DNA from 3 places in the Lysinibacillus sp. OF-1 genome. Region 1 is predicted to be linked to each of the others. Evidence: riboswitches for the same ligand, from Rfam matches in the RefSeq annotation. Region 1 holds a riboswitch; each other region holds the start of a gene.
What was found. Region 1 has a riboswitch for cobalamin ahead of NV349_RS10360 (hypothetical protein). Riboswitches for the same ligand answer to the same signal wherever they lie in the genome.

Region 1 (8,459 bases):
GCGGGACAAAAAATAGTAGAGGAAGCGTTACAACGAGGTCATGACGTAACAGCTATCGTTCGTTCAGCAGCTAAAGTGACAGCCGCTATTCCAGTGCTTGAAAAAGATGTCTTGGATGTAACAGCAGAAGATGTGAAAGGCTTTGATGTCGTTGTGAATGCATTTGGTGCGCCAGCAGGACAAGAACAGTTACATGTAAAAGTGGGTCGTCATTTGATTTCGATTTTCAAAGGGATTGCTACAAAATTAGTTGTTGTAGGTGGTGCAGGTAGTTTATTTGTGGACCCAGAGAAAAAAGTACGTGTGATGGAAACACCAGATTTCCCAGCAATGTACTTAGCGACAGCGCAAAATCAAGGACAAAATCTAGAGGATTTACAACAATCCTCTATTACGTGGACATTTATCAGTCCATCAGCATTTTTTGATCCAGAAGGACCACGTACAGGTCACTACACAGCAGGTGTTGACCATTTATTAGTCAATGACGCGGGTGAAAGCTATGTCAGCTATGCTGATTATGCGGTTGCTGTCGTAGATGAATTAGAAAATCCACAGCATGTAAATAGCCGTTTTACAGTGACATCGAATAAATAATAAAGGCAACCGAGCGTAGGAAATGCGCTCGGTTTTTAGCGATTTCTTTGCTTTTTTGAAGGGTTTTTTTCGTTTACAGAAAAATGACTGTTTACAATACGACTTTTATTAGCTACTATCAAGTGTGAGTATTACATAAAAGGAGACGACAATGATGTCAACACAACGTATAGAAAAAGATTTTTTAGGTGAGCGCGTATTACCAGCAGAGGCTTATTACGGAATTCAAACATTACGTGCAACGGAAAACTTCCCAATTACAGGCTACACAATTCACTCTTCACTTATTAAGGCGATGGGGATTGTGAAGAAAGCAGCGGCTTTAAGTAATATGGAAGTACACCTATTATCAAAAGAAATTGGTGAGGCAATTGTCGAAGCAGCACAAGAAGTAATTGATGGCAAATGGGATGCAGAATTTCTTGTAGACCCAATCCAAGGTGGAGCAGGTACATCCATCAATATGAATGCTAATGAAGTCATCGCCAACCGTGCCCTAGAAATTTTAGGGAAAGAAAAAGGTGACTATCACACAGTAAGCCCAAACAGTCATGTTAATATGTCCCAATCAACAAATGATGCGTTCCCAACAGCTATTCATATCGCTGTTTTAAATTTAATAGATGAATTATTAGTAACGATGGATTATATGCAATCGGTTTTCCATCAAAAAGCAGAGCAATTTGCACATGTCATTAAAATGGGTCGTACGCATTTACAGGATGCCGTGCCAATTCGCTTAGGACAAGAGTTTGAAGCTTATTGCCGCGTGATTAACCGTGATATCGTACGCATTCGTCAAACACGTCCAAATTTATATGACGTGAACATGGGTGCAACGGCTGTTGGAACAGGTTTAAATGCCTTCCCAGATTACATTAAATCCGTTGATGAGCATCTTGCTGAAATTTCTGGTTTACCATTAAAAGGTGCGACACATTTAGTGGATGCAACACAAAATACAGATGCTTATACAGAAGTATCAGGCGCTTTAAAAATCTGTATGATTAATATGTCTAAAATCGCTAATGACTTACGTTTAATGGCTTCAGGTCCTCGTGCAGGCTTAGGAGAAATCCTTTTACCAGCTCGTCAACCAGGATCTTCGATTATGCCAGGTAAAGTCAACCCAGTTATGCCAGAGGTACTGAACCAAGTTGCCTTCCAAGTGATTGGTAATGACCATACGATTTCACTAGCATCTGAAGCTGGACAATTAGAATTAAACGTAATGGAGCCTGTTTTAGTGTTTAACTTAATTCAGTCCATTAGCATTATGAATAATGTTTTCCGTGCGTTTACGGAAAATTGCTTAAAAGACATCGAAGCAAATGAAGAACGCATGAAAGAATATGTAGAGAAAAGTGTAGGGGTACTAACGGCTGTCAACCCACATATTGGCTATGAAGTAGCAGCACGTCTTGCGCGTGAAGCAATTCTAACAGGTCGTTCTATTCGTGAGCTTTGCATTGAAGAAGGTGTCTTAACAAACGAACAATTAGACTTAATATTAGATCCATATGAAATGACACACCCAGGTATTGCTGGCTCTAGTATCATGAATTTAAAATAATTCCAACATCAAGACTGTAGACATGCTTTACGAGCTGTCTATAGTCTTTTTTTATGCAGTCATCAATAGGCTTGTGTCTTTGTTCTTATAAAAGAGAGCGTATCCTTATGATTTTTAGGATTTTTCAACTATAATAATGGTATGGAAGACATATTTTAGTTGGGGGAATTTGGAATGAGTTTACGAAAAAAGAGTTTACTTGGCTTTGCAGTTTTAAATGTCTTAATGATTATTATTCTCTTTATTGATTTAGCCAATGTAACGACATTAGAATGGCTTTCGACTGTATTAACCATCGTAGGAATAGCCATTACATTAGCTTACACCGTATATGTTCATTACAAAGTGATACAGCCTATCAAACAATTAACAGAGGCTGCACAGGGTATTACGGCAGGCCAATTAGATACAGTTGTCATCGAGGTTCGTGACAAGAGTGAGATTTCTCAGCTAGCGCAATCCTTTTTAGAGATGCAGGAACAATTACGCACAATGACACAAAAAATTGCGCACAGCTCTACAGATTTATCAGCAAGCATCGAAGAATTATCCGCAAGTACGAATGAAATTACGGTAGCTGTGGAAGAAGTCGATCAACAAATGGAGAAAACGTCAGAGGGCTTGAAGCAAGCGGCACAATCTGCCAATGATAGTGCTAATGCTATGCAAGAAACTGTCGATGGAATCGGACGAATTACGGAAGCCACTCAGGATGTGTTTGATCATGCAAAAGATGCCAATGAGATTGCAGGAAATGGAGCGAATATTTTACATGTGGCGAAGGAACAAATGAAATTTATTTCTTCTTCAACCGAAAAAACGAGCGGACTCATGCAGCAATTATCCAATAAAATGACAGATATTAAATCGATGACTGAGATGATTACAGCTATTACGGACCAAACGAATTTATTGGCATTGAATGCCGCCATTGAAGCAGCTCGAGCTGGAGAACATGGGAAAGGCTTCGCAGTTGTGGCAGAGGAAGTGCGTCAATTAGCAGAGCAATCCAAGCATTCTGCTGCACAAATCGTGGACTTAGTAGTGGGCATTGAAACTGACACGAAACAGGTAGCATCCTCAGTGGAGGAGGATTTAAAAAATGTTCAGCAGGGTGTCTATGTCATTGATGAGGCAACAAAATCCTTTGGCACGATTTCACAGCATGTTAGTCAAATGACGAGCCAGCTTGAGGATATTTCAACAACAGCTGAACAGCTTTCTAGCAGTGCCAATGAAGTAGCTTCCTCTGTGACAACGATTGCTAATGGTATGGGTAAGCTATCGCATTATACAGAGGCTGTTTTACATTCAATGGATGAGCAAACAGCCTCAATGCAAGCTGTCAATCATGTGACACAGGATTTAAGCGTACAAGCTGATAATTTACAAAAGCTAACAAATCAATTTCAGGTTTAAGCAAGAAAAACATATTTTCAAGGTTTTTTAGCCCTGAATAGTTATCTAAGAACAAGATGATTTTGCCTCCACAGATAGCTATGCACAAAGGTGGTTTCAGGCGATAGATAAGTAATTTGAAATGCACTTCCTGTCATTAGAATGGGAAGTGTTTTTTATTGGCGGACCAACGTAATTAATTTCTTAGTGAAATCCCTAGAGATCACGTAGATTGTATGCGTAACCTTAACCTACATTCAGCTACTGATTTGTCCTTTTTCACCTTACCAAAGGTGATAGCCATATTTGTTTCTAGCCGTATCCTCTATTTACACCATATTGACAACACCTTCATTTTTGACAGCTGTTGCCATCGCTTCTTGGAATAATTTGAGTGATTCTTCATTCCCATCCTCTTTAAAAAAATCGCTATTTACCTTACCAAAAGAGATGCTAACCTTAACTAGCTTGCCCTCTCTTCATCACAGCCTAAACAATAGCTAGTAGAGAGCCTATGATTACGTGCAATGCTTCGCCTCTATAGACTCAATAAAACCATTATTTCCTGTCGTAGCGCTATCTTCTTTGTAATACATTAAATAAATGACAATGAAAGGGGCCAGGAGATGGGCTTATTTGATGGATTAATCGGCAATGCGAGCGAGGTGAATTTAGAAAAATTACAGGAGGAGGTCCGTGATTTATTGATTCCAAACGAAACAATCAAAAATGCCTATAAAATTATAAGAGACACGTTTATTTTTACGAATAAACGATTAATCCTTATCGATAAGCAAGGGGTGACTGGCAAGAAAACCGAATATCATTCCATCCCCTATAAAAATATCGTTCATTTTTCAGTAGAAACAGCCGGGACATTTGATTTAGATGCAGAGCTCAAAATATGGGTGTCAGGCAGTTCGTTACCGATTCAAAAAAACTTCAACAAGGCGACGAATATTTACAAAGTGCAAAGTGTTTTAGCGCAGTATGTTTTGGGGACGTAATGTATGGTACTAAAAGCCCGCATTTATGCGAGGCTTTTTTGTTGTGCAAAGAAAGGATGATAAAGATGAGGAAATTACCTTGTGAAGGGTGTAAGGGATTCCAGTTCCGATTACGAAACAGGCACATAATGTAGAGAAGGTGTTAAGAGATAATAAAGTTGTTTAACTAAGAAGGACACATATATGGTAATATTTATTTAAAAAGATGGAGTGGATTATGAGTAATTCTATTAATTATAAAATATGGACGGTGTGTATGATTCAAAGTGAAGAGAAGGTTTTACTTCTGGATAGACAGCACGACAATTTCAAAGGTTTTATTCCACCGGGTGGTAAAGTTGAATTTCCTGAAAGTATTGTAGAAAGTGCTATCAGAGAAGTAAAAGAAGAAACGGGGTTAGAAGTTAGAAACCTTATTTATAAAGGGCTTTATGAATATGTTAATCCAGTCGCAAAAGATAGATATATGATATTTAATTACATAACAAAGGATTTCGAGGGTGAACTCTTGAAAGATGCTCCAGAGGGGAAAGCGGTTTGGGTAGATATAGAGAGCGCATATAAACTTCCTATGCAGCCATCGATACGGAGAAGATTTCCTTTATTTTTTCAAGATGGAACATTTGAGATTCAAGTTGAATGGAACCACGAAGAAAATAAAGAAGGGAAAGTTACTATACGTCACACCTAAAACTTGTTATTGGACTGACAGGGGGGCAATCGTTCAATAGAGCAGTCGCTTTTCAATAACATCGAGGTCAGTTCAATACATATATATGTGAAGAATAAATAATGGGGCTTAAATTTACCCACTTTGTTAAATAGTTTAACTTTCAATATCTAAATGGTAGAGAGGGATTAAGAATAGCTAGAGAAAATTCTAAAATAAAAGGTGCTTGACCGTCCTTTTGTTTATTAAACGAACGGTGCAGATTGTTGAAGAAGAAATTTTATAATAGTGATTTATTAAAGAATAGGGAAGTGGCAGTAACCATGAACTACATAATCAGATTAGCGAATGAAAACGACTTATCGGGTTTATGTGATAGTAGAAATAATAAAGATCTATTCACGAATTATTTAAAGCAATTTGCAAAAAAGGAATAATATCAAGACGCACTTATATTAGGTTTTGGAGTTCTTAAATTAAAAGGTACTTTGCTTCCTAAATTAAGTGACCTATATGTAAAAGAGGATTATCGTGGTAATGGTATAGGTTCAGACTTAATGAGGTATAGAGAAAATATTGCAAAGAGTTTAGGACATTCTGAAATATTTGTGAGTGTTGGCCCGATAGAAAATCCCAACATGATAAAGTTAATTAGCAAACACGGTTACGAACCTATCTCTTACCTATAATAAAACCTACACAAGAATTGATTTCAAGAAGTTGTTGAACTAACGGGGCTAGTTGAACAAGATTTAAACAACTTTAAAGAGCCTTCTTATAATATAATTTTTGTATTTTTTGATTAGAAATAACTTTATTATCATTTTACAGAAAGCAATTAAAGTGATGCTCAGTGTGACATGAGGAAAACCTAGTATTCTATGCATCCATTTTACATGGAATTATTTTGAAATAATTAGTATTTTTTAGCATAAATTGACTTTGGACATACAATACTTTACAATGATTAGCTAAGGAATAGAGAATTTTCGCAAATTTCCTTACCAACTGAATAGCGTGTAGTAATAGGTGTAAATTGCGTGCAATTTGCTTAAAAGGGAAGTCGGTGCGAATCCGACACTGTCCCGCAACTGTAAATGTGAGCGACTTTTCAGCAACCACTGTCAAATGATGGGAAGGAGAAAAGTGGCAATGACCATGAGTCAGGATACCTGCCTGTTACGAGTACACACCAGTAACCTACGAGGAATAGGAGGTGGCATGTTGACAAAACAGAATGCTCTGTTCGTCACGGTACGTCAAACGCCCAAAGTAAATGAAGGGGTTCGCAATCGGGCTCATTTACACATACTTAGGGTTTGTTTGGCATTGGGTGATGAACGAAGATAAGCGAAGGATTTCCTCAAAAATGGTAGGAAATCCTTTTTGTTTTGACATTATGTACGCAAAGGGGATGCATGTATGACTTCTTTAGATATGAACATTTGTAAGCAGCCACGCACAGAAGTTGCCAAGAAAGCGAAAACAAGAATGGCGGTCGAATCATTGATTGACCAATTATTAGCAACGAAGCTGATCCGCAATGATCGCTTCTTTGAGCAAATTTTATATAATAAAGAAATTATTTGGATACAAAATGGGGATGTGGACGGGCATCTTTTCGCGAAGGCAGCGGTAACCGATCAACTGAAAACGAAGACCAATAGCTTTATGATGTATATGCCCACTAACCCGATTGTCTATGAGGTTAACGGGGAGTCATACCATTTAATTACACGCATTGATTCCACACGTGCCAAGCCCAACCTTGACCGTCTGTCACTGGAGCCAAAGCCTGTTTTAAGTGCAGCACGTGTCAATGATGTATTATGCTCGATTGTGATGCGCTTTTATGAAACATATCTACACGATTTAGCGCCTCAACATGATAAGTTAATAGCCTTTGTGCAGCAGGAATATGCCCAATTTATTGAAGCGGTTCAGGCATTAAATGATTACCATTTCAACTGGCATCCACGCGGCAACGGTCACGAGCTATTGCTGCAATTAATTGATCAACTGCAAATTTTAAAAAGTTATCCTGGTAAAGTGCTAGTTGATTTCACAAACACGCATGACTACGTGATTGTCGAGCCTGCATACCTTGTGCACAGTCCTACAAAGAAAGCAGTAGGCGCATTATAAACTCAAGCCCTCCATCAAACGGAGGGCTTGTTTTTATTTATTTGAAGGGTAGGGGGTAAATACTCTCGTTCGAGCAGCGAATACTCGCGGAAGCAGATGAAATACTCTCGTTCGAGCAACGAATACTCGCGGAAGGAGATGAAATACTCTCGTTCGAGCAGCGAATACTCGCGGAAGGAGATGAAATACTCTCGTTCGAGCAGCGAATACTCGCGGAAGGAGATGAAATACTCTCGTTCGAGCGGGGAATACTCGCGGAAACAGATGAAATACTCTCGTTCGAGCAAGGAATACTCGCGGAAGGAGATGAAATACTCTCGCTCCAGCAAGGAATACTCGCGCAAACAGGGTAAATATTCTCGCTCAAAGCAAGTAAACACCCGCGCAAGCAAACGGCTTCGCGCGGGCAGGATCACCTACTTACAGACAATGCATGGCTGCTTGTGCTTCGTGCCAAGGAACAGAATATCCTTTGCCCTTCGCACAAAAGATGCTGGAGGAGCTGTATTCTGGGTCGGCATTTTTATCGTAGCCAATCTGTGCAATAACTGCCTCTGCATTATGGCACACATCATAGCCATCAAATTGGAGTGTGAGTGCGCCCTTACCATTGGTATAGGCCGCAAAGGTTGTGCTATAGCTCATTAGGGTGGCGACGGGCGCTCGTCCCGTTAGCACAACATCTGTTTCGGATAAGATGGGGTCATCGAATGTGCCAGCAGCTTGCTGTATGTCGCTCATCATGCGGCCGATAAAGTCGTTCGAAGCCTTCATTTTAAAGCGATAATAAGGTTCAAGCAGGATGTTCTGTGCTTGCTCAAGTCCTTGACGTAGCGCACGGAAACTAGCTTCTCGGAAATCGCCGCCCGATGTATGTTCATTATGTCCGCGACCTGTTAGCAGTGTAAAATGAACATCTGTCAGAGGGAAGCCTGTGAGTAAGCCATGGTGATCACGCTCAAACAGGTGCTTTTCAACAAGGCGTTGGTTGCCTACCGATAAATGATCCGCATGGCAGGCATTGCTAAATGTATTACCTACTCCTCGTGGATTGGGCTCCATTAGTAAA
Region 2 (8,459 bases), 910 kb from region 1:
TTTGTTACAGCTGTGAAACCTTGTACATGTGCAAGAACACCCGCCATGAATTGCATAGCTGTTTCAGAAAGACCTAATTCTGTAGCTTCATCATAGAATGCATTTTCCTTACCTTTAAATAGTGACACGTTAAAGTGCATACCAGAGCCTGCTTCACCAAATAATGGTTTTGGCATAAATGTAGCGTGCAAGCCATGTTTACGTGCAATTGTTTTAACAACTAATTTGAAAGTTTGAATGTTATCACAAGCTGTAACAGCATCGGCATATTTAAAGTCAATTTCGTGTTGTCCTGGAGCTACTTCATGGTGAGATGCTTCAATTTCAAAGCCCATTTCTTCTAGCTCTAATACGATATCACGGCGGCAGTTTTCACCAAGATCTGTTGGAGCTAAGTCGAAGTAACCACCATGGTCATTTACTTCTAACGTTGGTTCGCCTTTTGCATCTAATTTGAATAAGAAGAATTCTGGCTCAGGCCCTAAATTGAAGCTTGAGAAGCCCATATCTTCCATTTTTTTAAGAATACGTTTTAGGTTATTACGTGGGTCACCAGCAAATGGTTCGCCTTTCGCAGTGTATACGTCACAAATGAGACGTGCCACTTTCCCTTTTTCAGAAGTCCAAGGGAATACTACGAAAGTATCAAGATCAGGATATAAATACATATCAGATTCTTCGATTCGAACGAAACCTTCAATAGATGAGCCATCAAACATCATTTTGTTTTCTAATGCTTTGTCTAATTGACTTACAGGAATCTCAACATTTTTGATTGTGCCAAGAATATCTGTAAATTGTAAACGAATAAAGCTTACGTTTTTTTCTTCGATGAGACGTTTAATGTCCTCTTTTGTGTATTTACCCACAGTTTTCCACACTCCTATAATTTGTCTAGCTTTTATGTTTACCCTACCCTATTTATTAATAGAATCGAGATAAATCCCCTCGTCGGATGGATGATTTTTGCATGCGCTGAGCTTGACGCATTTCTTCGCGCATGATTTGGCGTAATTCTGAATCACTTAAATCTTGTTCATCTGTAGCAACAGGATCTTTCTTTTTAGCAAATAATTTTTTAATCTTCGCCATATTCATACCCTGCTCTAAGTAGTCTTTAATTTCAAGCAATGTGTCGACGTCATTTAATGAAAACATTCGACGATTGCCTTCTGTTCGGTGCGGCTCAATTAAATGGTGTTCTTCATAATAACGAATTTGTCGTGCCGAGAGTTCAGTTAATTGCATCACAATACTCATTGATAATAACGGCATAGTTCGTCTAATTTCACGACTCATTTAAGTCCTCCTCCAATACCCGCTTATCATATAACGAAATTTTTTCACTGTCAACCAACCATGTGAGGTTTCCTAACATGTAAGGCGTTATTTTTTTCAATCCGATAGAAAATTGTAAAAAACTATTCAAATTTAAGGTTTATTTATTTTCATATTACTTTTTTTGAATGGCTTGAACAGCACTACAAATAGCAAATTTAACATGTTCATATGTTAGTCCACCCTGGATAAAGGCTGTATATGGTGGACGGATTGGACCATCTGCTGTCAGCTCAATGCTGGAGCCTTGAATAAATGTTCCCGCAGCCATAATGACATCATCTTCATAACCAGGCATATAAGCTGGTTCTGGAGCATAATGGGCATTTATTGGAGAATTGGCTTGTATTTCACGACAGAAGGCAATCATCTGCTGTGCAGTTTGGAAGGAAACGGATTGGATTAAATCCGTACGATTTGCATCATAGCTTGGAGAAGTGCTCATTCCGATTTCCTCCAGCATAGCTGCTGTAAAGATCGCACCTTTTAAGGCTTGTGATACGACATGTGGGGCTAGGAAAAATCCTTGATAAAAATCTCCTAATGTATTTAATGTTGCCCCTGCCTCTGCCCCAATACCTGGAGATGTCATACGATACGCACATTTCTCTACTAAATCTGCACGGCCAGCAATATAGCCACCAATTTTCGCCAATCCTCCACCAGGGTTTTTAATGAGTGAGCCTGCCATTAAATCAGCACCAACCTCTGTTGGTTCCTTCGCCTCTACGAACTCACCATAGCAGTTATCTACAAAAATAACGGCATGTGGGGCTAATTTGCGCACCTTTGCGCACATATCAGCAATTTCTGCAATCGTAAAGGATGGACGTGTCGCATAGCCTTTCGAACGTTGAATGGCAATCATTTTTGTTTGCGTAGTAATGGCTGCTTCTACACCTACCCAATCAATTGCTTTATTTTCCACTAAATCCACATGTCGATAGCCTATTTTATAATCTTTCAGTGAACCGGTATCTTTGTTACCACCATCGACAATGGATTGCAATGTGTCATATGGCTGACCAGAAATATAAAGCAGCTCATCACCAGGACGAAGGACACCGAATAGACTAAGCGTGATTGCATGTGTTCCTGAAATAATTTGTGGTCGTACAATGGCAGCCTCCGCCCCAAAAACTTCCGCATAAACACGCTCTAAATTATCGCGTCCCTCATCGTCATAGCCATAGCCATTGGATGGATGTAAATGATAGTCACTTACTTGATGCTTGCGAAATGCTGCTAGCACCTTCTGTTGATTATAAAACGCCATTTCTTCTACCTTTGCATGATAGGGTCGAACTTGCTCCTCTATTTTTGACGCTAAGGATAGCGTTTGTGCTGATAAATTAGATGTAAACGTCATTCTTTTCTTCTCCATTTCACAATTGTCCCGCATTTCAATCAGTAAGATCTATCGACTCTCTAAATTGACTTCACTCATTCTAGAATTCCCTAAATAACTACTGGTATATCAACGCTTTTGACGAATGTTTTTCTTTATTTCAATAACATCTTATCAATTTGTATGAACCCCTGCAAAACTTGCCTATTGTTTCTAAGCGAATTTTACGCTAAGCTAATGTGCGGACTTACTTCAAGAAGCGTATGTAATGACTGATTTTGGCTATTAAATTCATAGATTCTGTTACGTCAAAAAAAGTCTTTTAACTTTTAAAAAAGAAGTTCATTTATTGATAGAAGGGGTGAAAGGGATGGCTTGGGAGGTTTTTAGTATTATTGGAACAATTGCCTTTGCTATTTCTGGGGCAATCATTGCCATGGAAGAAGAATACGATTTATTCGGTGTATATATACTCGGTATTGTCACTGCTTTTGGTGGAGGAGCTATTCGAAATTTACTCATCGGACTGCCTGTCACAACCTTATGGGGACAGGATATGATGTTTCAAATTGCACTAGCTGCGATTACGATATTTTTTATCTTCCCGCATCATCTGATTCAGCATTGGCATCGTTGGGGCAACTTCACAGATGCCATTGGCTTATCCGCATTCGCTATTCAAGGTGCACTCTATGCAGTGAAGCTAGATATGCCAATTAGCGCAGTCGTTGTAGCTGCTGTTTTAACAGGTTCAGGTGGTGGTATTGTGCGAGATTTATTAGCTAGACGGAAGCCGCTAGTTCTCCGTGATGAAGTCTATGGTGTTTGGGCTGCTCTCGCAGGGCTTGTTATCGGATTTGAAGTTTTGACTGGAGACATTTTCCTTTATGTATTATTTGCAGTGATTACAGCATTACGCATTCTTTCCTATATGATGAAGTGGCGTTTGCCTTTGCGAAGGTTGAATCGGGCATAGATACTGTAATTGATAAAAAAATGAATAAGCGCAAATAGTTAATGAACTCTTTGCGCTTATTTGTTATTCAGTAACTATTTAGCCAAAAGATTCATGGCTTCTTCTAATGTCACCATATTTTTCATCATAGAACAAGCAGCATCTAAAAGAGGAAAAGCTAGAGCAGCACCAGAGCCTTCGCCTAATCGCATGTTCATATGCAGCATTGGCTCTACACCAAGTAATGATGCGGCAATTTTAGCCCCTGGTTCCTCTGAAGCATGGGAAGGTATGATAAAGTCTTTTACTTTCGGTTCAATTTGATAAGCAATAAGCGCAGCAATAGTCGAAATAAAACCATCAATAATAACAGGTTTTCGGTGACTTGCGGCAGCCAGCATGATACCAGCCATAGCCCCTATCTCTAGCCCTCCAACTTTAGCTAGAACATCAATGATATCGTTAGGATTAGGGTTGTTGAGAGTAATTGCTTTTTCAATTACTGCTGCTTTATGAGCAATCCCTCCTTGACCAACTCCTGCGCCAAACCCTGTTATTTCAATAGGGTCATAGCCAGTCAAAGCAGCTAATATGGCAGTGCTCGGCGTTGTATTACCAATGCCCATTTCACCTGTTCCAAGTAGGTTGGCTCCTTTTGTGATTTCATCTGTTGCCACATGAATCCCCACTTCAATGGATTGAATAGCCTCTTCTCTTGACATAGCAGGGCCCTGTGCCATGTTATCTGTGCCATGTTTAATTTTATGAATGATAACACCTGCATCAAGCGGAATATCTTCTTTTACCCCAACATCTACTGTTACTACCTTTGCATTGGTAATGCCCGCAATCGCACAAACGCCTGTACCTCCCTTAGGAAAATTTAATGTTTGAAAGACCGTAACATCTTGTGGATTCGTTGTTATGCCTTCCTCACAAACGCCATGATCTGCTGCACAGACAATCATCACTTTTTTATCGACCATTGGATATAATTGTCCTGTTATGCCTGAAAGCTGTACGGCAAGTGATTCTAGTTTACCCAAGCTACCTGGGGGCTTACAAAGCGCATCAATTCGCTTTCTAGCTTGGTCCATACTATTCATATCAGCCCCTTGGATATTTTGAATTGTGTCTTGTAATAATTGCATTATTGTTTCTCCTCTCGTTCTACATGAAGACAAAATAAAAAGTCTGTAGTTTATTGTCATGACAAATAAACTACAGACTTTTCCATCATCTATATACTTCCGAAGCAAGTAGGCAGGTCTCCTGGCTCAAGCTCAACATATCATCGTGCCTTCCCAGCGATTCGCTAGTGGCATTTACGATGACACTCCCTTATACAGTGGCGGGTCCGCTAAAGTTTTTCACTTTATTCCCTATTCTCCCTATTGGGCACCTAATGCTTTTATTAAACTATTTATAATCTACGACAGCGTATTTTTTCTGTCAATATTAGAATACTCGCCTTGTACCATTTCTTCGGTTACCTATTCTTTTTCTATTTCGCTTAGCAATGTTGAGCCTAATAATAGGACCGCTCCTATTATTTGTAGAAGCGCCATTTTTTCTCCTATAATCATCGTGGAAATTACTAATGATGTCAGTGGATCAATATAGCTAAGAATGGCTATACTTTGTCCTTTTAACTGTGACATGCCTAAAAAGAACAATAAAAATCCAACCCCTGCATGGACAAGGCCTAATGTAATTAAGAATAGGACTGATTCAAAACTGATTTTCATGACCTGAAATCCTGTAGTTCCAAGTAGATAGAAGCTAAGGAAAAATGCTGCTAAAGAAAGTTGAATCATTGTATTTTCTGGTTCCTTTAAGCCACATATAAATTTATTTGTCAATGTTAGCGCTGTGTAAAAGCATGCCGCGATAAGACCGTAGACAATGCCTATAAAATGCTCACTGTCCCCAGTGCCTTGACTTTGGACAATCAAATATAGTCCGATAAGGGCCACACAGACATACATTATTTTTCTGCCAACTAGCTTCTCTTTTAAAATAATTGGAGATAAACAGATAACGAGTACTGGTGCAAAATAATAACTCAATGCAGCATTGGCAATCGTTGTTGCTTTATAAGCCTGAAATAAAAAAATCCAGTTCCCACACAAGGCGATACTAGAAAGTATTAATTTCCACTTATTTTTTATAATCTCTAATTTCGAAAAACTTTTCTTTTTATAAATAAAAATCACTACTAAAAAACAAGCACCTATTAAACTCATCCAAAAAGCGATTTCACTTGAAGATAACGGAATATACTTGGCAAAAACACCAACTGCTCCAAAAATAATCATGGATAATACAAATGCTAATTTTCCGCTCATTACAAATACCTACTTTCTACGTATAAAGTATTAACCTATACAGTAGAATCTATTGAAAATGAGCAAACTGTTATTGTATGCCTAAACAGTAGATTCTACTGTAAAGACATTGTTGGGGGTGCTATTGAACAAAACATACAAAATCCCTCCTTCACCTACATAATTGTAACATATTTCTGAAAATTAAAGAGTAAGTTTTATAAAGAAAGGGGTCACTAATCCCTTCATACTATTATGAGTATGTACAATATAAGGTAAGTCATAAATTTTCTTTGAGGAGGAGTTAGGATGAATGCAAGAGAATTGAGAAATGCTATTGCGGAGACTTGTGAAAATTATGATAGTCACTACGCTCAGTTAGTGAAACCAATCAATCAGTTATTAATGAATGTCGATGCTAGTATAAGTAACGAAACAGCGAATATAATCATCGAAAATTTGAAGTTATATTATAGCGGGGATAAATACATGACGGAATGTCACTTCGATGAGAGTGAAAATTTCTTAAAAGATGGTCTTGAACTTCTTCAAAAGGGGGATCTTGCGAATGGTACTTTACAAATATATGGTGCTGGTTTAAATTTTTCCAGTTATGCTTTAAAGGTTCGTGGGCAAAAAAATGTGAATCCGTATATTAACTTTGAAAAAAATTTCAGCCTCATCATGAACACACTCCGAAAATAAGTATATAAAAAAGGTGATGTCAATGATAGAAACAGCCACTTTGAAAAGCGAGAGGTTGATTTCCGTTCCACCAGCGTCCTTTCAGGGGGCGTCCGATGATGAGCCGCTTCACTCACTGCGTTCGCTCCAAGGTCCCCTCTGTGACGCTAAATCCCCTAGGAGTGACACTGGCTCCACTCCAATCAACCATATGTAAAAGTGGCTTTTCCTTCTCTTTCATACGAACCGTAGTGAACAAAATAGCCCATTATTTGTCTGATGAGAGAAAGGATAGCCCTTTATTTTCAATGTGAAGAAGTGGTAAGTAACAACACCCCTCCATAAAGAGTAGTGAACACCTTTGCTAAAAAGGTACCATTTTTATGCATTGGAATGGAAGGCTACTTGACTCCCGTGGGATAGTGAGACAGGCGAGCCTCTAAACGGAGCGGTAGCAGAGGAAGCGGCTCGGCGCTCGCTACCAGGAAAGCAAGTAGCCTGCAACGGAAATCCATTTTCACCCTTCACAAAAATGCTATGGATGGTTTTATTTTTCATTATGTCATTTATTTAAATTCTAATTCTCCATCGTAAGCTAGCATGCCGCCTTCAAGATTTGTTACATCAAATCCTTGCGCTTCTAAATAAGCACATGCATTAGCAGAACGAGCACCAGCCTTACAAACAACAATATATGGCTTTTCTACGTCTAATTCCTCTAAACGTTCCGGGATTGTCCCAAGGGCAATGTGCTTGGCACCAGGAATCATGCCGTGTGCTACTTCATCCTCTTCACGTACATCAATAATATATAGGTCCTCATTTGCATCTAATCGTTCTAGTAATTGTGTTGTTTCCATTGATTTCATGAACTTTTTTCCTCCAAAATTTCAAATTCCACTTACATTATAGCTTGTAACAAAAAAAACAGCCAGTGTGGTGAACACAAGCTGTTTAACAATTTTTTATCCTTCTGTCTCTAAAAACTCTATTTGTTTTGCTGGAACGAATGTAGAAATGGCGTGCTTGTAGATTAGGTGCTGCTTATTTTCAGCATCCATTAATAAAACTGTAAAATTGTCATATGATTTCACAGTCCCTTTTAACTGAAATCCATTTAACAGAAATACAGTTACAAAAACACTGTTTTTACGTAGTTGGTTCAAGAACGTATCTTGCAAGTTGATTGATTTCATCAAATAGCCTCCCCACTAACTTTCTACCTCTTCACTCCTATAGTAGCATGTTCTACCAATTTATCAATTAGTAATTTTTAGAAATTTTTCTTAATTATTATAATTGTTCATCCGTCGTAATAAAATGGACATCCATTTTATTGCGAAAATAGGTAAGTTGTCTTTTTGCATAGCGGCGTGAATTTTGTTTTAAGCTATCAATAGCTTCTTCGAGGGTACATTTGCCATCCAAATAATCATACAATTCCTTATAGCCAATTGCTTGTATGGACTGCACATTTCGAATATTTTGCTGCCATAAACCTTTGACTTCTTCTAAAAGGCCATTGTCCATCATTAAATCAACACGACGGTTAATGCGGTCATAAAGCACTTCACGGGTCATATTTTGACCTAACCCCAAAATGACATGCTTATAAAGAGGTACTTCCCCTCGGTTTTGTGCTTCAGCTGCTTTGGATACACCGCTTAATTCCAGCATTTCTAATGCACGAATGACACGACGCGTATTGTTTGGATGAATCGTCTCCGCTGTTTGAGGGTCTAGTTGTTTTAATTTATCATGCATTGCCTCAGGGCCAAGCTTTGCTAATTCATCATAGTAGGCTTTT
Region 3 (8,459 bases), 160 kb from region 1:
ATAATCCGCAATATCTGTAAGTAATTGATCTGTCTTAGATATGTCATTTGTTTTAATCATCTATATCTTCCCTTCAAGGCATGAATTTGATATACTAGTATGCTGATAGGCATTGGTCAGAATGCCCATCAGCTCTATGGCGAGTTGTTAAAACTTGATTATACCGACAATTCTTCAAGGTTATGACGCTCGCCAATATAATGGACACGAGGTCTAAATAATCGGTTATTGTCATGCTGCTCAATGACGTGAGCACATAAGCCAATTGTTCGTGAGCCAAAAAAGATAGGTGTATAGATTTCAATTGGCAAGCCAAGCATGTAGTATACTGGTGCTGCATAATAATCTAAATTTGGGTACAAGCCCTTTTCTTGTGCCATCACCTTCTCACCAGCTTCACACATGTGATATAAGCGATCATCCCCTTGTGCCAAACATAATTTATGCAAAGCCTCTTTCATAATTTGTGCTCTTGGGTCCATCTTTTTCATATAAACACGGTGACCAAAGCCCATAATCTTTTCTTTATTTTGCAGTTTATTTTTCAGCAAGGCTTCAAAGCCTGCTACTGTTTTGGCTTCTAGAAGCATGTACATGACTGCCTCGTTGGCCCCTCCATGTAAATTTCCTTTCAATGATGCGACAGCTCCAGTTAAAGCACCGTACAAATCAGATTGTGTAGAGGCAATAACACGAGCTGTAAACGTCGAATTTGGCATCTCATGCTCACTATATAAAACGAGAGACTGATCAAAAATTTCTTCTTCTAACGCCGTTGGTTTTCTACCAGTAATCATGTAATAAAAATTGGCGCTATAGGAAAGCTGACTATCTGGCTCCACAACATCTTGTCCGTTTAAGACACGATAGCTATTGGCTACGATGTTAGGCATACCGCCTAAAAGTCTATAAGCTCGCGTCAAGTTCATTTCAGTAGAACGATCATTGATGTGCTGATCAAAGCCTGCTAAAACAGAAATTCCAGTTCTCAGTCCATCCATCGCATGTGTTTCATTAGGCAAGAGCTTGAAGATTTGGAAGATCTCTTGTGGAACCTGATAATGTGCTTTTAATTTGTCCTGTAAGTCAGCCTGTTGCTCGGCAGTAGGAATTTCGCCATGCAGTAGTAGGTAGACAATGTCTAAATACGAATATCTTTGTGATAATTCAATCAAGTCGTAGCCTCGAATAACAATTTGACTTCCTACAGTGTCTAAAAAAGATAATTTTGTTTCAGCAGCAATGACCCCATCAAGACCTGGTGAATAAGTTAACTCCATTCAATGACAGCCCCTTTGTTTAATTATTCTTGTAAGCGTTACCATTCCAACACGAAAGAACAACAAAAAAACAACTTCTACCCCTTTTTAGAAGTTGTTAATCTACAAAAGCATGACAGACCAAATAACAGTGAATTTACAGGAATTCACAAAAATCATGCAGTAGCTAACACCTCCCTATCCTCGTAGGTCAATTGATGCTTATTTTGTGGCAGGTCTCCTGACTTATAATCAACACTTCAATAACACCTTCCCATTTTGACAAACAAAACAGTGGCCTTGTTATCGAGCTCCTAAATACAGTTGCGGGACAGTGTTGGACTCTCACCAACTTCCCTTTTAATCAAATGGAATGAACCCCATTTGAACCACCAAAATTTAGCATATTCAATTTGTCTATTTACCTTAACATAGAGTTTTCAAAACAATCAATATAGGTAAAATTCAGAAAAGACTGATTATAAAAAGCTATTTTTCATTTTTGATTGACTATTCTGCATTTTTGAGCATTATTTTGTACAAAAAAAGATTGTTCATCTATACCAATAAATCCATTTTCAAGGGTTATAAGTAAAATAGAGGTCTTTATAATAAAAAAGGCGAATAGTTTTTTTATAATATAGAGGAGGAGCACATATGGGCTATATTTCAGAATTAAGGAAACACATCGGTAGTAGACCGATTATCAGTATCGGGGCGACAATTCTTGTAGTCAACGATGATAAGAAAATTCTCTTTCAACATCGTTCAGATACGTTGGATTGGGGATTACCTGGTGGCTCAATGGAACTGAATGAAACGCTAGAAGAAGCTGCTACTCGTGAACTTCATGAAGAAACAGGACTGGTAGCGAATGAATTGGACTTGATTGGTGTTTTTTCAGGGCCAGATTATTATTTTCAATATCCAAATGGGGATGAAATCTATACAGTTATTCATCTTTATAGTGCGAAAAATGTCAGTGGTATACTAGAGATGAGGGATGGTGAGAGTTTGAATCTTACCTATTTCAGTAAAAATGAGCTACCAGATTATCTTGAGAAAAGAACAAAAACACGCTTAGACAATCTAGAGGACAAATTGTGGAATTTAGATAGTTCTTTTGCAAAGAATTCTCTTTAAATAACAAAGAGCATGCTTTTTATGAAAACATGCTCTCATCTTAACTATTAGGCTATTACAGTCTAACCTTAACCTCTGTACCGTCTTGCGCCTTGACATCTACTAGCACGAGCCCTTTATAATTTTGTAGTTCCTTGATAATAGGCTTGAGCATTTCTTTGTCAATGAATGGAAAGGAAAAGTCGATTTTTTTTCTGTCGAAGTATGCCTTTGTCCATTTGTTGACACTTTGCTGAATCCATTTTGAAGTCAAAATGGAAAGAACAATGGTTAGCACAGCATATGGAACAGGAACGGTAAAGCGAACGTCTTTTGCTTTCACTTTTACATGCATCATAAGTCGCCTCTACTCAATGAAAACTGAAACGGTATCTCCGTTTGCCGATTTTATGTCCACAATTTGTCCATCTAATTCATTTTCGATGGCTTCAAGAAGAAGATTGATATCGATATCTTTCACGTATTTTTCCGATTGCGGAATACTCGCAGCGATACTGTGTCCAGCCATTAACACAGCCTTGACAAGTTTTATAGGCAAATTCACAGTGACATTATCATTTTCAGTGGACACCACACGAACCTTTAACGTTTTATCTAAATACTTCGTTTTTTCCAGAAATTTGTTACCTGACTCCTCTTTCTCTTGTAACACTTGAATCAGCTCTGACCCTTTTTCAGCATCAATTTTCCCCTCTTGAATCATGGTTAACACTTTAGTAATTTCCTCTTTCATGTAGCATTCCTCCCTATTCGTCTTTTAAGAGCTTTATGGCCTCATCAGTTGTGATTTCGCCATTTTCCAACATGCTTACAATTTTTTTCTCGTCTACTTCATTTTTCTTCTTTTGGACATAGCCAAGAGATGAGATAATGTCATTTAGCTTGCCTCGCACAGTTGGGTACGAAATGCCCAGTTCCTTTTCTACTTCCTTAATATTCCCTCGACATATTAAAAATACTTCCACAAAATGAAGCTGATCCTGTGATAAGGATGCTAGCTTCGACAATTCAAACTCATTTTCAATCGTCGTTTGACAATGAGAACACTGTAACTTCGTAATTTTTAATGTTTTACTGCAGACAGGACAATTTGTGATTACTTGATAAGCCATAGTGAACTCCTTCCTTTAAGTTAAATTGATTATATACCAAATAATTTAAAAAAGTAAATAATAAAATTAATTTATTCAATGAAAATATCAATAAAGTTAATTACCTAATTAATATTATTAATAAAAAGAAAAACACCATTCTAATGCAAAATGGCGTTTCTTTAATAGATGACTCTTACTAATGTTTGGAGCAAATGAGGTAATCCAACTGGCCTCTATCATTACCAGCCCATACCTCCATGACCATTGTATACGTGTTTTCTATATTATGATCATTTCGTTTTATGTTTTCTTTCTCGCGGGTGTGAAGGCAAAATAGCATGATATAATTGTTGTGAAGCGGGATGCTGATATGCTCCATCCTTTCCAATCTCCTCCACTAGCCGACCATGCTGCATGACAAGGATACGGTCTGACATAAAACGTGTTGCCTGTAAATCATGCGAAATGAAAATGTAGGCAAGCTGTCGCTCTTTTTGAAGTGTTTGTAGTAACTGTATAATCTTCTTCTGTAAAATCATATCAAGACTGCTAATCGCTTCATCTAAGACAATTAATTTTGGCTTTAGCGCAAGAGCTCTAGCGATGTTGACTCGTTGCTGTTGCCCCCCACTAAGCTGCGAAGGATAGTTTTGAGCCATTGCTCTCTCTAACTCTACACAGTCTAGTAATTCCCTTACTTTATGTTGTCGCTCTGTTTTGCTAAAATGCTCGAAATTCAGAAACGGTTCTTCGAGTATTTCAAAAATCGTCTGCTTCGGATTAAATGAATGATAGCTATTTTGAAAAACTGCCTGTAAATCTCTACGTATTCTTTTTTTATGCTTGCTTGGTGCTTCGTATAAATTGACACCTTGAAAGAGCAACTCCCCGTTTGTTGGTCGTTCGATTCCTAAAATAATACGACCTAATGTGCTTTTTCCTGAACCACTTTGACCGACTATTCCTAGACATTCCCCCTCCTGAAGTGAGAATGACACCTTCTGTAATACGGGAACTTCCTGCTTACGCTGGAATAGAAATGGTCTTTGAGCGTAATGCATATCAATATTTTTCACGTCTAGCAGCGTCATTTTTTCACCTCTAAAATAGCATTCTTGCTTGTAATAGTTTCTTTGTATAGGCATGCTGAGGTGCATCAAAGAAATCATAGACATTCGTTTGCTCAATGATTTTTCCTTGATACATAACAGCCACATCGTCAGCTAGTTCAGCAATAACACCTAAATCATGTGTAACAAGAAGTATGGCAGCTTCTGTTTCTACGCGAATACGATCAAATAGTGTTAATACTTGTTTTTGATTGATCGTATCAAGAGCTGTCGTTGGTTCATCAGCAATATAGAGGGAGGCTTGTAGCGCCAATGATAAGGCAATCATCACTCGCTGTAGCATGCCACCACTCAACTGAAAAGGATAATAATGTAAAAGCTGCTCTGAATTTGGTAAATGCACTTTATGTAAGGCATCAAGAGCTATTTGTCTCATTTCTTTTTTGGTCAGCTTAAAGTGTGCCTTTAATGTTTCTCTGAAATGGCCTTCAATCGTTTGGATACGATCGAAGGCAGCGGATGGATTTTGCAAAATCATCGAAAGATGCCGCCCACGATATGCTCTTAATTGAGTAGCCGAAACATTCATTAAATTTTCCTGCTGATAAAGAACTTCCCCTTGTGTCACCTGTGCGATAGATGGTAATGTTTGCATGATGGCATGGCAAAGCATGGTCTTGCCACTACCACTTTCTCCTATGATTCCTAAGACACGCCCTTTATAGGCTGTCAGATTGATAGTGGTTAATACATTTTTCTCCCCAATTTTGACGTTTAAATCTTTCACTTCTAAAACCTTCTCCATAACTTCACCTTTCACGAATCAAACTTCTTTAAACAATTGGCTAAATGATTAAACAATAACACCACTAGGACAATGGCAAGCCCAGGATAAAGCATTAAATCGGGATGCTGACGGATATATTGTTTCCCTTCATTTACCATCATGCCCCATTCTGGAATCGGCGCCTGCACGCCCAGACCTATAAAGGAAAAGCCAGCGATTTCTAAAATGACTTTCCCGATATCTAACGCCACAATCGTGACAATAGCTGGCAGTATGTTAGGGATATAATGGCGAATGATTAATTTAATGCCTGTAGTGCCAGTAATCTTAGCAGCTTGAATAAAGTCTTTTTCATTCATCCCAATACATAAACTTCGAACCATTCTGGAGTAATAAATAAGCTGTGTAAAAATAAGGGCTATTAAAACATTTTTTAAGCTAGGGCCTAATACACCTAAAAGTCCAAATGCAAGTACCAGTGTCGGAAAAGCTAATAAAACATCACATATTCGAATAAATACCACATCGATTATACCTCTTTTCAACGCTACAAAGGCACCAAGTAGGACAGCTAAAACAATAGCAACGACTTGAATGAAGAGTGCGGATCCTAATGAATAGCGAATACCTAAAAGCATGCGAGAAAAGACGCATCTTCCTAAGTGATCTGTACCAAATGGGTAATCCCAGGAAGGGGCTAAAAATTTCTTAGTTATATCGACAGCTAACGGATCATGTGGCATTAAAATGGGTGCAAACAATCCCAGTAAGACAATGATTACAAGGAGGGATAAGCTAAATAACCCTAGAATAGGATCTCTTCTTTTTCGTAATCGCTTCATGTCAATCTCTCCTGTCCTTCATCATCAGATGAGGGTCCAATAGACGATGCAATACATCTGTGCATAGATTGGTCAACACATAGATCACAGCAATAATCAATACATAGCATTGTACAACGGGGTAATCTCTGTTCGTAATGGATTCGATTAAATACCTACCGAGTCCTGGCCAACTAAAAACTTGCTCCACAATTACAGCTCCACCTAGTAAACTACCAAGCGTCATACCTAATAAGGAAGTCAAAGGTATGGCAGCATTTCGTAACACATGACGTATGAGGATTACAGAATTTTTTAATCCTCTTAGCTGCGCATATTGAACATATTGCTGCTGTAATTCTTCCTGGATAGTGGAACGAATAAACTGGATGAACAGACCAATGGTTGGCAATGCTAGTGCGAAGGATGGTAAAACTAAATGAGCGAGTGTGCCCTTTCCGTTTGTCGGAAAGAGCCCTAATTTTAAGCTAAATAGATAGAGCAGTAGGAAACCTAACCAAAATGTTGGAATGGATACGCTCAATATGCTAAAGAATCTAATGATTTTATCGATGATGGCATACTTAGACAATGCACTCATAATCCCTAATGGTATACTGAATACTAAAATGAGGACAAATGCGGCAAGAGCTAATTCAATGGTTGCAGGTAATTTCGCGAATAGCTCATGTGCTACTGGTAATTTACTCACAAAGGATGTACCAAAATCTAGCTGTAAAACGCCTTTTCCCCATAGCAAATATTGAAGAACGAAAGGTTTGTCCGTCCCTAGTTCTTCGCGTAATGCCTGAACAGCTTCCTCGGTTGGAGCAACTCTTGCCAATCGTAGGATGACCTCAGCAGGCTCTATCGGTACAAAACGAATAAATACAAAGGTTAGGATGGAAACTCCTAGTAAGACAAACGGCAAAGTCAAAATTCTTTTTAAACAAAACATCCATGTCGATTCATACATGCTGTCACTTCCTACTCACTCCTATGATAAAGAGAGAGCTGTCTTTGCAAGACATACTCTCTCTTTTTTTATTACTCTTTATCCATTTGTGCATAGGGAATATCATATTCAGATGCACGTGGAGCAAAATCCTTCATATATGGTTGATAAATTACATTATTTGTTTCGTAAGAGATAGGATAGAAAAGTGCTTGATCATGGAATATGGATAAAATATCCGTGTAAAGCTGCACTCGTTCCTCTTCATCTGTTCCCACTAATAATTGATGGATTTTCGTATCGATGTCTGTAGCGTTAGATAAGCCTAATTTTGCCTCATAAACACCACTAGCATTTGGCGTAGCTGACTCATTTGCAAAGCTATGTGGGTCGGTTGGTGGTCCGTTTGTACGCCAGAAATTAATATCCACCTGATCATCCATTAATTTTTGAAGACCGACCATCACATCTGCACCTTCTAAATTCAACTGTACCCCTATTTTTGCTAGTTCACCTTGCATTAATTCCGCCATTGGCTTTTGGATTGCATCTGTTGCGATGTAGATTAAATCTAATGATAATGGTTGCCCGTTTTTCGAACGAATTTTTTCGCCCTTCTGTAACGTCCACCCTGCCTCATCTAGTAGTTGCTGCGCTTTTTCAGGATTATATAAGATTGGCGCTAACTCTATATTGGCATAAGGAATGGCATCCCAAAATAATGTGTTAGCCACTTGTTCTGTACCATGTGTAATACTGTCAACCATTTGTTCCTTATTGATAGCATATTGAATGGCCTGACGAACCTTTAATTCGGCTAACGGTCCCGACTGAGTATTGAAGAGTAACGCTTTCGTAGACAAAGGCTCAGAGGTAGCGGTTTTGTATTTACTGCTATCTTTTAAATACGTATAGTTATCTAAACTAATGATGCCACGACCATAAATTAAATCTAATTCCTCGTTTTCAAATGCTAATGAAATCGATTCTGAATCTGGGATAATTTTAACTTTAATTTGTTCTACGAGAGGCTTTTCTCCCCAATAGTTTTCATTGCGACTAAATAAAGCATATTCATCTTTTTTGTACTCGGTTAATACCCATGGACCTGTTCCAATAGGTGCCTTGATCGAATCTTGTGTCGCATCTCCGGCTGGGAATCCATTATCCCCTAAAAAACGGAATGGTCTTACAAAGGCAAGCTCGTTTAAGACAGGATAATAAGGTTCATCTAATTGCAAGCGAATTGTAAAATCATCCACTTTCACAACCTCTTTCATATGGTTGACCATACCCATCCAAGAATGCATTTCCCGATCCGCTAATACTG

Region 2: it holds a riboswitch for cobalamin, as region 1 does, so the genes downstream of both, cobT (nicotinate-nucleotide--dimethylbenzimidazole phosphoribosyltransferase) here and NV349_RS10360 (hypothetical protein) in region 1, are expected to answer to the same signal.
Region 3: it holds a riboswitch for cobalamin, as region 1 does, so the genes downstream of both, mmgD (citrate synthase) here and NV349_RS10360 (hypothetical protein) in region 1, are expected to answer to the same signal.

The regions. Positions count from the first base shown of each region.
Region 1 is NZ_CP102798.1:2,124,963-2,133,421, forward strand. It holds gene NV349_RS10330 (NAD(P)-dependent oxidoreductase) at 1-597, shown strand, start outside; gene aspA (aspartate ammonia-lyase) at 749-2,170, shown strand; gene NV349_RS10340 (methyl-accepting chemotaxis protein) at 2,345-3,589, shown strand; gene NV349_RS10345 (PH domain-containing protein) at 4,195-4,575, shown strand; gene NV349_RS10350 (8-oxo-dGTP diphosphatase) at 4,793-5,266, shown strand; gene NV349_RS10355 (GNAT family N-acetyltransferase) at 5,734-5,934, shown strand; cobalamin riboswitch at 6,256-6,439, shown strand; gene NV349_RS10360 (hypothetical protein) at 6,668-7,390, shown strand; gene NV349_RS10365 (hypothetical protein) at 7,405-7,719, opposite strand; gene NV349_RS10370 (elongation factor G) at 7,811-8,459, opposite strand, start outside.
Region 2 is NZ_CP102798.1:1,219,157-1,227,615, reverse strand. It holds gene glnA (type I glutamate--ammonia ligase) at 1-869, opposite strand, end outside; gene NV349_RS05730 (MerR family transcriptional regulator) at 925-1,299, opposite strand; gene NV349_RS05725 (methionine gamma-lyase family protein) at 1,454-2,707, opposite strand; gene NV349_RS05720 (trimeric intracellular cation channel family protein) at 3,057-3,662, shown strand; gene cobT (nicotinate-nucleotide--dimethylbenzimidazole phosphoribosyltransferase) at 3,737-4,792, opposite strand; cobalamin riboswitch at 4,887-5,062, opposite strand; gene NV349_RS05710 (DMT family transporter) at 5,135-5,989, opposite strand; gene NV349_RS05705 (hypothetical protein) at 6,278-6,673, shown strand; gene NV349_RS05700 (rhodanese-like domain-containing protein) at 7,219-7,521, opposite strand; gene hfq (RNA chaperone Hfq) at 7,618-7,848, opposite strand; gene miaA (tRNA (adenosine(37)-N6)-dimethylallyltransferase MiaA) at 7,946-8,459, opposite strand, start outside.
Region 3 is NZ_CP102798.1:2,285,602-2,294,060, reverse strand. It holds gene prpD (2-methylcitrate dehydratase) at 1-60, opposite strand, end outside; gene mmgD (citrate synthase) at 159-1,280, opposite strand; cobalamin riboswitch at 1,474-1,668, opposite strand; gene NV349_RS11105 (NUDIX hydrolase) at 1,917-2,402, shown strand; gene NV349_RS11100 (hypothetical protein) at 2,458-2,739, opposite strand; gene NV349_RS11095 (SHOCT-like domain-containing protein) at 2,749-3,135, opposite strand; gene NV349_RS11090 (DUF2089 domain-containing protein) at 3,149-3,514, opposite strand; gene NV349_RS11085 (ABC transporter ATP-binding protein) at 3,787-4,587, opposite strand; gene NV349_RS11080 (ABC transporter ATP-binding protein) at 4,598-5,386, opposite strand; gene NV349_RS11075 (ABC transporter permease subunit) at 5,383-6,195, opposite strand; gene nikB (nickel ABC transporter permease) at 6,197-7,150, opposite strand; gene nikA (nickel ABC transporter substrate-binding protein) at 7,222-8,459, opposite strand, start outside.